Regions from separate parts of the Brucella tritici genome, predicted to be linked through region 2. Evidence: riboswitches for the same ligand, from Rfam matches in the RefSeq annotation. Region 2 holds a riboswitch; the other holds the start of a gene.

Region 1 (3,410 bases), on a different contig from region 2:
GCAGCGAAAGTACCTGTTGCATTACATTTCCCGCTTCCTGAGCGAGAAGAACATCGGGATTGCGCAGATCAATGAAAGGGGAGAGCGTGATCCAGTACAGACAAAAAATGCCAATGAACAGAATGTTTCTGTATGTTCTGCTCATATGCAATCCGTCGGGAAATAAGGTGAGAAACGCCTCAATTCAGTGTAGGTCGCAGGTCCGGCATGTCAAGCGAGAAGGCGGGAATATCGACCTCGAACAAGCTGCCGCCGTTGCCTTGCATCTGATAGCGCCCGACCATGACGCCTGACGTGGTGGTCAACGGGCAGCCCGATGAATATTGAAAAGAGTCGCCCGGTTCGAGAGTTGGCTGCTCGCCGACCACGCCAGGGCCGCGCACTTCCTCGACATACCCATTCGCATCGGTAATTTGCCAATAACGTGAGCGGAGCTGCACGGTTTCCGTGGAGTTGTTGGCAATCGTTATACGATAACCCCACACATAACGGTTTTCGTCGGGCTCGGACTGGTCTTCCAGATAGAAAGGTTCGACCGAAACTTCGATCCCTCGCGTTACCGCTCTATACATGTGCACCCGCCCTACATTCGCATCGGCCTCAGCATCCTGTAATCTGGCGAAGCCGGATCACAATGGTGCTCATTTATTCAACGGTTCGCCGGTTCTAGGGCGCCGTTTTTCACCCCACCTATCGCTAAAGTTGCGGGGGAGGTCAACAATTCGGAGCGGCAAATATGCGGCAATTGCCGAAATGTTCCGGCAATTGCATTGTTTGTGCTTCTGTTTGCAGCCTAAAAGCCACAGTATCGAGATATGGCAGCTCAGCGAGCGATCTTGAGGGCTGCTTCCACGTCTTCCACGAGATCATCGGTATCCTCAAGGCCTAGCGAGATTCGCAGGAGGCCGTCCGAAATGCCGAGTTCAGCTTTCGCCTCGTCGCTAAGGTTCTTGTGTGTCGTGGTTGCCGGGTGAGTAATAAGGCTTTTTGCGTCCCCCAGATTGTTGGAGATGCTGAAGACCTGCAATGCGTTCTGGAACTTGAACGCTGCCTCCTTGCCACCTTCCAACTCAAGAGCAATGAGGGTCGAACCGCCCGTCATCTGCTTGGCGATGATGTCGGCCTGCGGGTGATCGGCCCGTCCCGGATAGATCACGCGCTTCACGCCCGATTTGCCTGCGAGGAAGTCGGCAACCGCAGTAGCCGACAGCGTTTGCTGGCGTACACGCACTGCCAATGTTTCAAGGCCCTTCAGCATGATCCACGCATTGAACGGGCTAAGGCCCGGACCTGTATGACGGAAATAATCCTGCAAGGTGTTTTCAACCCATTCACGGTCGGAGAGAACTACGCCGCCAAGGCAGCGTCCCTGACCGTCAATGTGTTTTGTCGCAGAGTAAACAACGATATGCGCACCGAGCTCCAGTGGCTTCTGGAAAAGCGGTGTGGCGAAAACATTGTCAACGATCAGCTTGGCGCCCGCTTCATTGGCGACCTGCGCGACGGCAGCAATGTCGATGATTTCGAGCGTCGGATTGGATGGGCTTTCAAGGAACATGACCCTGGTGTTCGGGCGAACAGCCGCTTTCCAGTTTTCAATATCGGAGCCGTCGATGATCGAGATTTCGACGCCGTATTTAGGCAAGATCGTCTCAACGATGTAGCGACATGAGCCGAAAACGGCGCGAGCGGAAATCACGTGATCGCCGGCTTGCACTTGACACAGGATGGCGGCAGCAACCGCAGCCATGCCGGATGCGGTTGCACGGGCCTCTTCAGCACCTTCCAGCGCGCACATGCGCTTTTCGAACATGTCGGTGGTCGGGTTGGCATAACGCGAATAGATGAAACCCGGGTCCTCACCCTTGAAACGCGCTTCAGCGGCTTCGGCATTGGGATAAAGGAAGCCCTGCGTCAGAAACATCGCTTCGGACATTTCGGCAAATCCGGAACGCAGCGATCCAGCGTGCACGAGTTCGGTTGCAGGGCGAAACTTGCGGGTATTCTCAGTCGTCATTTTTCCAACCTGTCGAAAGCTGGTCGGCCGGGGCAGGGTAGTCGAGCCTCGGCGGCCAATAAAAAACCGGCCTTGCGAAAACGCAAAAGGCCGGTAACGAACCGCGGCCTTTTTTAGCGAATTCTTTAACGTGGCTGCAAGCCGGCCGGCCAAATCACCACGGAACAGTTTTTCATTATGCCTGTTGTGTAGAGCCGTCAATGCCGAAGCCGCCCCATTTTGGGAAAATCGCATCCCTCGCGCCGCATCAATGCTCGGATTCCTGCGGAAAACCCGGTTTCAAGCTGTTCCGAGGCTTGGCATTGACGTCGCCAGCGGTCAATGGTCTTTGTCAAGCAAGGCTTAGAGCATGTCTCCCGAAAGTGGGAACCAGTTTCGGAATAAAGGCATGCGTGAAAACAAGAGATTAAAGCATGTCGCTTGAATACGATATGCTTTAGGCTACGGAGTGTGGGGTTGATGATGCAGAAAGATGCTGGGATTCTGGCGGATGCGGATATTTCCGCGCTGTTCGAAAGCGGTTTGCTGGCGTCTCCACGCCCTCTTGATCCCGATCAGATACAACCGGCGAGTCTTGACCTCAGGCTCGGTGCGAAAGCTTATCGCGTTCGCGCCTCCTTCATGCCGGGACCGGGGACGCCGGTTATCGAAAAGCTGGAACGACTGAAGCTGCACGAGATAGACCTGACGGCAGGGGCTGTTCTGGAAACGGGCTGCGTCTATATTGTTCCGCTCCTCGAAGGACTGGCGTTGTCTCCAGACCTTTCCGCGTCGGCAAACCCGAAAAGTTCAACAGGCCGTCTGGATATATTCACCCGCGTCATCGTGGACGGAGCGCAGGAATTCGACAAGGTGCCTGCCGGATATAGTGGCCCGCTTTATCTGGAAGTCAGCCCACGCACATTCCCGATCGTCGTGCGCACGGGGTCTCGCCTGTCGCAGATACGTTTCCGTAAAGGGCGTGCCCAGCTTGATGAAGCTGAACTCGCCGCACTGCATAATGCCGAAACGCTGGTTGCTGCCGAGATGCCGAATATCTCCGGCGGCGGCATTGCTCTTTCGGTCGATCTTTCCGGCGGCCCTGACCGGCTGATCGGCTATCGCGGCAAGCACCACACGGCTGTGGTCGATGTGGACAAGCGCGCAGCGCACGACGTTCTCGATTTTTGGGAACCGATCTATGATCGCGGCGCGCGCGAGCTCGTACTTGATCCGGATGAATTCTATATCCTCGTTTCACGTGAGGCCGTGCATGTTCCACCGCTCTATGCAGCGGAAATGACACCATTCGATCCGCTGGTTGGCGAATTCCGTGTCCATTATGCAGGCTTCTTCGATCCGGGCTTCGGGCATAGTGCTGCAGGCGGAACCGGCAGCCGCGCCGTTCTTGAAG
Region 2 (3,410 bases):
ATGCATTACCGGACACAGGCTAAGCTTTGAACTCGGCGAGCGATTACAACGGCAGGTAATTGCCGCCAATGATGCCGATTGTCTGGCGCTTGCTGAGGCAATCGAAGGAGCGGGTAAGGGGCATGACATAGTCTTCTGCGCAGTGCTGGGAACAGGCGTCGGCGGTGGGCTTGTTATCGACGGTCGATTGGTTCGCGGTAAAGGTGGTTTGACTGGTGAATGGGGGCATGGCCCGATCCTCAACACGTGTGTAGAAATAGACGGGCAAACAGTGTCGGTTCCTCGCTTCGATTGCGGGTGCGGTCAAAGCGGTTGTGTCGACACGATCGGCGGTGCGCGCGGGATCGAAAAGCTGCACCAGCTTCTGAATAGTATCGACGCGAATAGCCATACGATCCTGCAGGAATGGCTGGAAGGCAGACCGGAGGCGAGGCGGACAATTTCGGCCTATCTCCAGTTGGTTGCCGATCCGCTTGCTGCCGTCGTCAACATAACCGGCGCATCAATCATACCGATTGGCGGTGGACTTGCTACCGCTTCCGAATTGATCTCAGCAGTCGATGAGGCGGTCATGGCTCGAATTCTGCGGAAGACAGACAAGCCGTTAGTTGTTCCCGGTATATTCGGCAGCGATGGCGGTTTGGTCGGGGCAGCAATATTGGGGCATCAGACGTGAGCGCACTACTTGAGGTCTGCGTGGATAGTGCCGATGGCTTGCGGTCGGCAATTGAAGGTGGTGCTGATCGGATTGAGCTCTGCTCTGCGCTCGAGCTAGGTGGCTTAACTCCTTCGCTGGGGTTGATGGAGCTTGCCTCGAAAGCACCAATCCCGGTTTACGCAATGATCAGACCGCGCGGGGGGAACTTCTGCTTTTCGGCAGAAGATGAAGCCATAATGCTGGCTGATATTCGCAACGCTAGAAATGCCGGTTTGGCCGGTGTCGTTGTCGGTGCATCGCTGAGCGACGGCTCTCTTGATGCAGTTATGCTGGAAAGACTGATTGCAGAGGCAAAGAGCCTTGGAGTAACGCTCCATCGCGCATTCGATCTTGTTCCCGATATGGAGATTGCGCTACAGCAAGCAATTGCGCTCGGCTTTGAACGTATTCTGACATCCGGACTGTCACAAACCGCCGAGGACGGGCTCGATAAACTGCAGCGGCTAGCTGAGATGGCTCGCGAGGGTATCAGCATTATGCCCGGCAGCGGCGTGAATGCGGAGAATGTGAGACGGATCATGGAGGCAACTGGCGCCGCAGAAGTTCATGCTTCATGCCGGGTCCCGGTCGAGGAGAAGGATCCTCGTGCTATCGCCTTCGGTTTTGCTGCTGAACAATCATTTCGGACATGCGCTCAACGTGTTAGAGCTTTGAAAGCTGCAATCGCGCGCGCTTAAAGGCCATTCAATCCAAATTCGCGGCGTCTGTGAGTGTAGTATTCGCATATTGATCGACGCCTGAAACGGAAATTTCTCATACACTTTAAGGTGACACTTAAACCCTATTGCCACTCCCAAAGAGTTTGAGTAGAAGTGTGTCACATCAAGAGTTGGGGAGACGCCCAACGCCAACCTGCCTCTCCGGGCAAGGTGGTACTCTCTGCAAGGAGAGGATGTGGCCAAACCGGCAAATATACGGATAAAGCCACTCGCGTCCTCACCAACATAAACTAGGGACCGCGACATGCCGATTAAAATTCCTGACGATCTGCCAGCAACCAGTGTTCTCCAGTCCGAGGGCGTCATGGTCATGCGTGAAGCAGATGCCGTTCGTCAGGATATTCGCCCGCTGAAGATCGGCCTTCTTAATCTGATGCCCAACAAGGTCACCACCGAGACGCAGATTGCGCGGCTTCTCGGAGCAACGCCGTTGCAGGTGGAATTGACCCTTGTTCGTATCACCAACCATGTGGCGCGCCACACGCCTGCCGATCACATGCTGTCCTTCTACCAGCCGTGGGAAGATGTGCAGGATCAACGCTTTGACGGTTTTGTCATCACTGGGGCTCCGGTCGAACGCCTTGAGTTCGAGGAAGTCACCTATTGGGACGAAATGCAACGCGTGTTCGACTGGACACAGACCCATGTGCATCGGACACTGAATATTTGCTGGGCTGCGCAAGCTGCAGTTCATCATTTCCACGGCATGGGCAAATACGAACTGCCGGGCAAGGCGTCGGGCGTCTATAGCCAACGCAACCTTGCGCCATCGTCTCCCTACCTTCGTGGCTTTTCGGATGACTTCAAAATCCCGGTTTCGCGCTGGACCGAAGTGCGCAAGAGCGACATTCCGTCCGACAGCGAGTTGAAGGTGTTGGTCGATAGCCTAGAGACGGGGCTTTGTCTGTTGGACGATCCGCGTCATCGCTCACTGCATATGTTCAATCACGTGGAGTATGACACGACGTCACTGGCGGACGAATATTTCCGTGACATTCAGGCCCAACCTGAAACAAAGGTTCCAGCGAATTATTTCCCTGGAGACGACGCTACACGTCAGCCGGAAAACCGCTGGCGCAGCCACGCACATCTTCTGTTTGGAAACTGGATCAACGAGATGTATCAATCGACGCCTTACGACCTGCAAAATATAGGGAAGCGTTAAGAGCACACAGCAAGGAAAGCGCGACCAGAATACATCCGATCCACGGCAGGGCTTGCAAGTGCCAGTGCCGTAAAGCAAGTCCGCCCGTGGCCGTGCCAAGCGCTACGCCTATGTGCATGGCAGATAGATTGATCCCAACACCGGCATCTGCCGTTGCGGGATCGGTCGTGATGAGAAAGCTCTGAACGACGGGTGATATCATCCAACTGATACAAGCCCAGATCATCAGTACCGCGCCGAAAATAGTGCTGGACCCTGTTGCAAACGGTATCGTTGCTAACGCCGTCAAATAGAGGAGCGGCGTCAGCACGATAGCCAGCCGAGGCGACAACTTGTCGACGAGCAAACCACCGAGATAACCGCCTGTCATTCCGGCCACGCCGAACGCCACCATCGCCCAGATGACTTTCTGTGAAGAGATGTGGACAGCCTCCAGAAGATAGGGTGACAGATAGGCGAACAATACGAAATGACCGCCGATCATCAGGATGGAAACCAATTGTGCTGATACCAGCCGGAAGGATTTCAGGTGCGGCATATAAGGTGGCAAGCCACGCAGGCTTCGCCCTGCACGGGGCAGGGAACGCAACGACAGGAGCAGCACCAAAGCTGCCGCCAGTGCCATGCACAGGAAGACTGCGCGCCAGCCCAGCCAATCGTTGAGGATCATTCCCGTGGGGACACCGGCCACCATCGATCCGCTTATGCCCATGAATATGACCCCGATGGCGCGTCCGCGCATTGCGGGACTAACCAGTTCTGTCGCCAGCATGGTTGCAATCAGGCAGACGACTGCACTTGCGGAAGC

What was found. Region 2 has a riboswitch for S-adenosylmethionine ahead of metA (homoserine O-acetyltransferase MetA). Riboswitches for the same ligand answer to the same signal wherever they lie in the genome.
Positions count from the first base shown of each region.
Region 1: another riboswitch for S-adenosylmethionine. It lies ahead of F9K94_RS13155 (O-succinylhomoserine sulfhydrylase); the one in region 2 lies ahead of metA (homoserine O-acetyltransferase MetA).

Region 1 is NZ_WBVY01000003.1:698,905-702,314, forward strand. It holds gene F9K94_RS13145 (O-antigen ligase family protein) at 1-145, opposite strand, end outside; gene apaG (Co2+/Mg2+ efflux protein ApaG) at 180-572, opposite strand; gene F9K94_RS13155 (O-succinylhomoserine sulfhydrylase) at 824-2,017, opposite strand; SAM riboswitch at 2,109-2,188, opposite strand; gene F9K94_RS13160 (2'-deoxycytidine 5'-triphosphate deaminase) at 2,477-3,410, shown strand, end outside.
Region 2 is NZ_WBVY01000004.1:706,150-709,559, reverse strand. It holds gene F9K94_RS17900 (ROK family protein) at 1-676, shown strand, start outside; gene F9K94_RS17895 (copper homeostasis protein CutC) at 673-1,395, shown strand; SAM-I-IV-variant riboswitch at 1,533-1,642, shown strand; gene metA (homoserine O-acetyltransferase MetA) at 1,682-2,602, shown strand; gene F9K94_RS17885 (MFS transporter) at 2,547-3,410, opposite strand, start outside.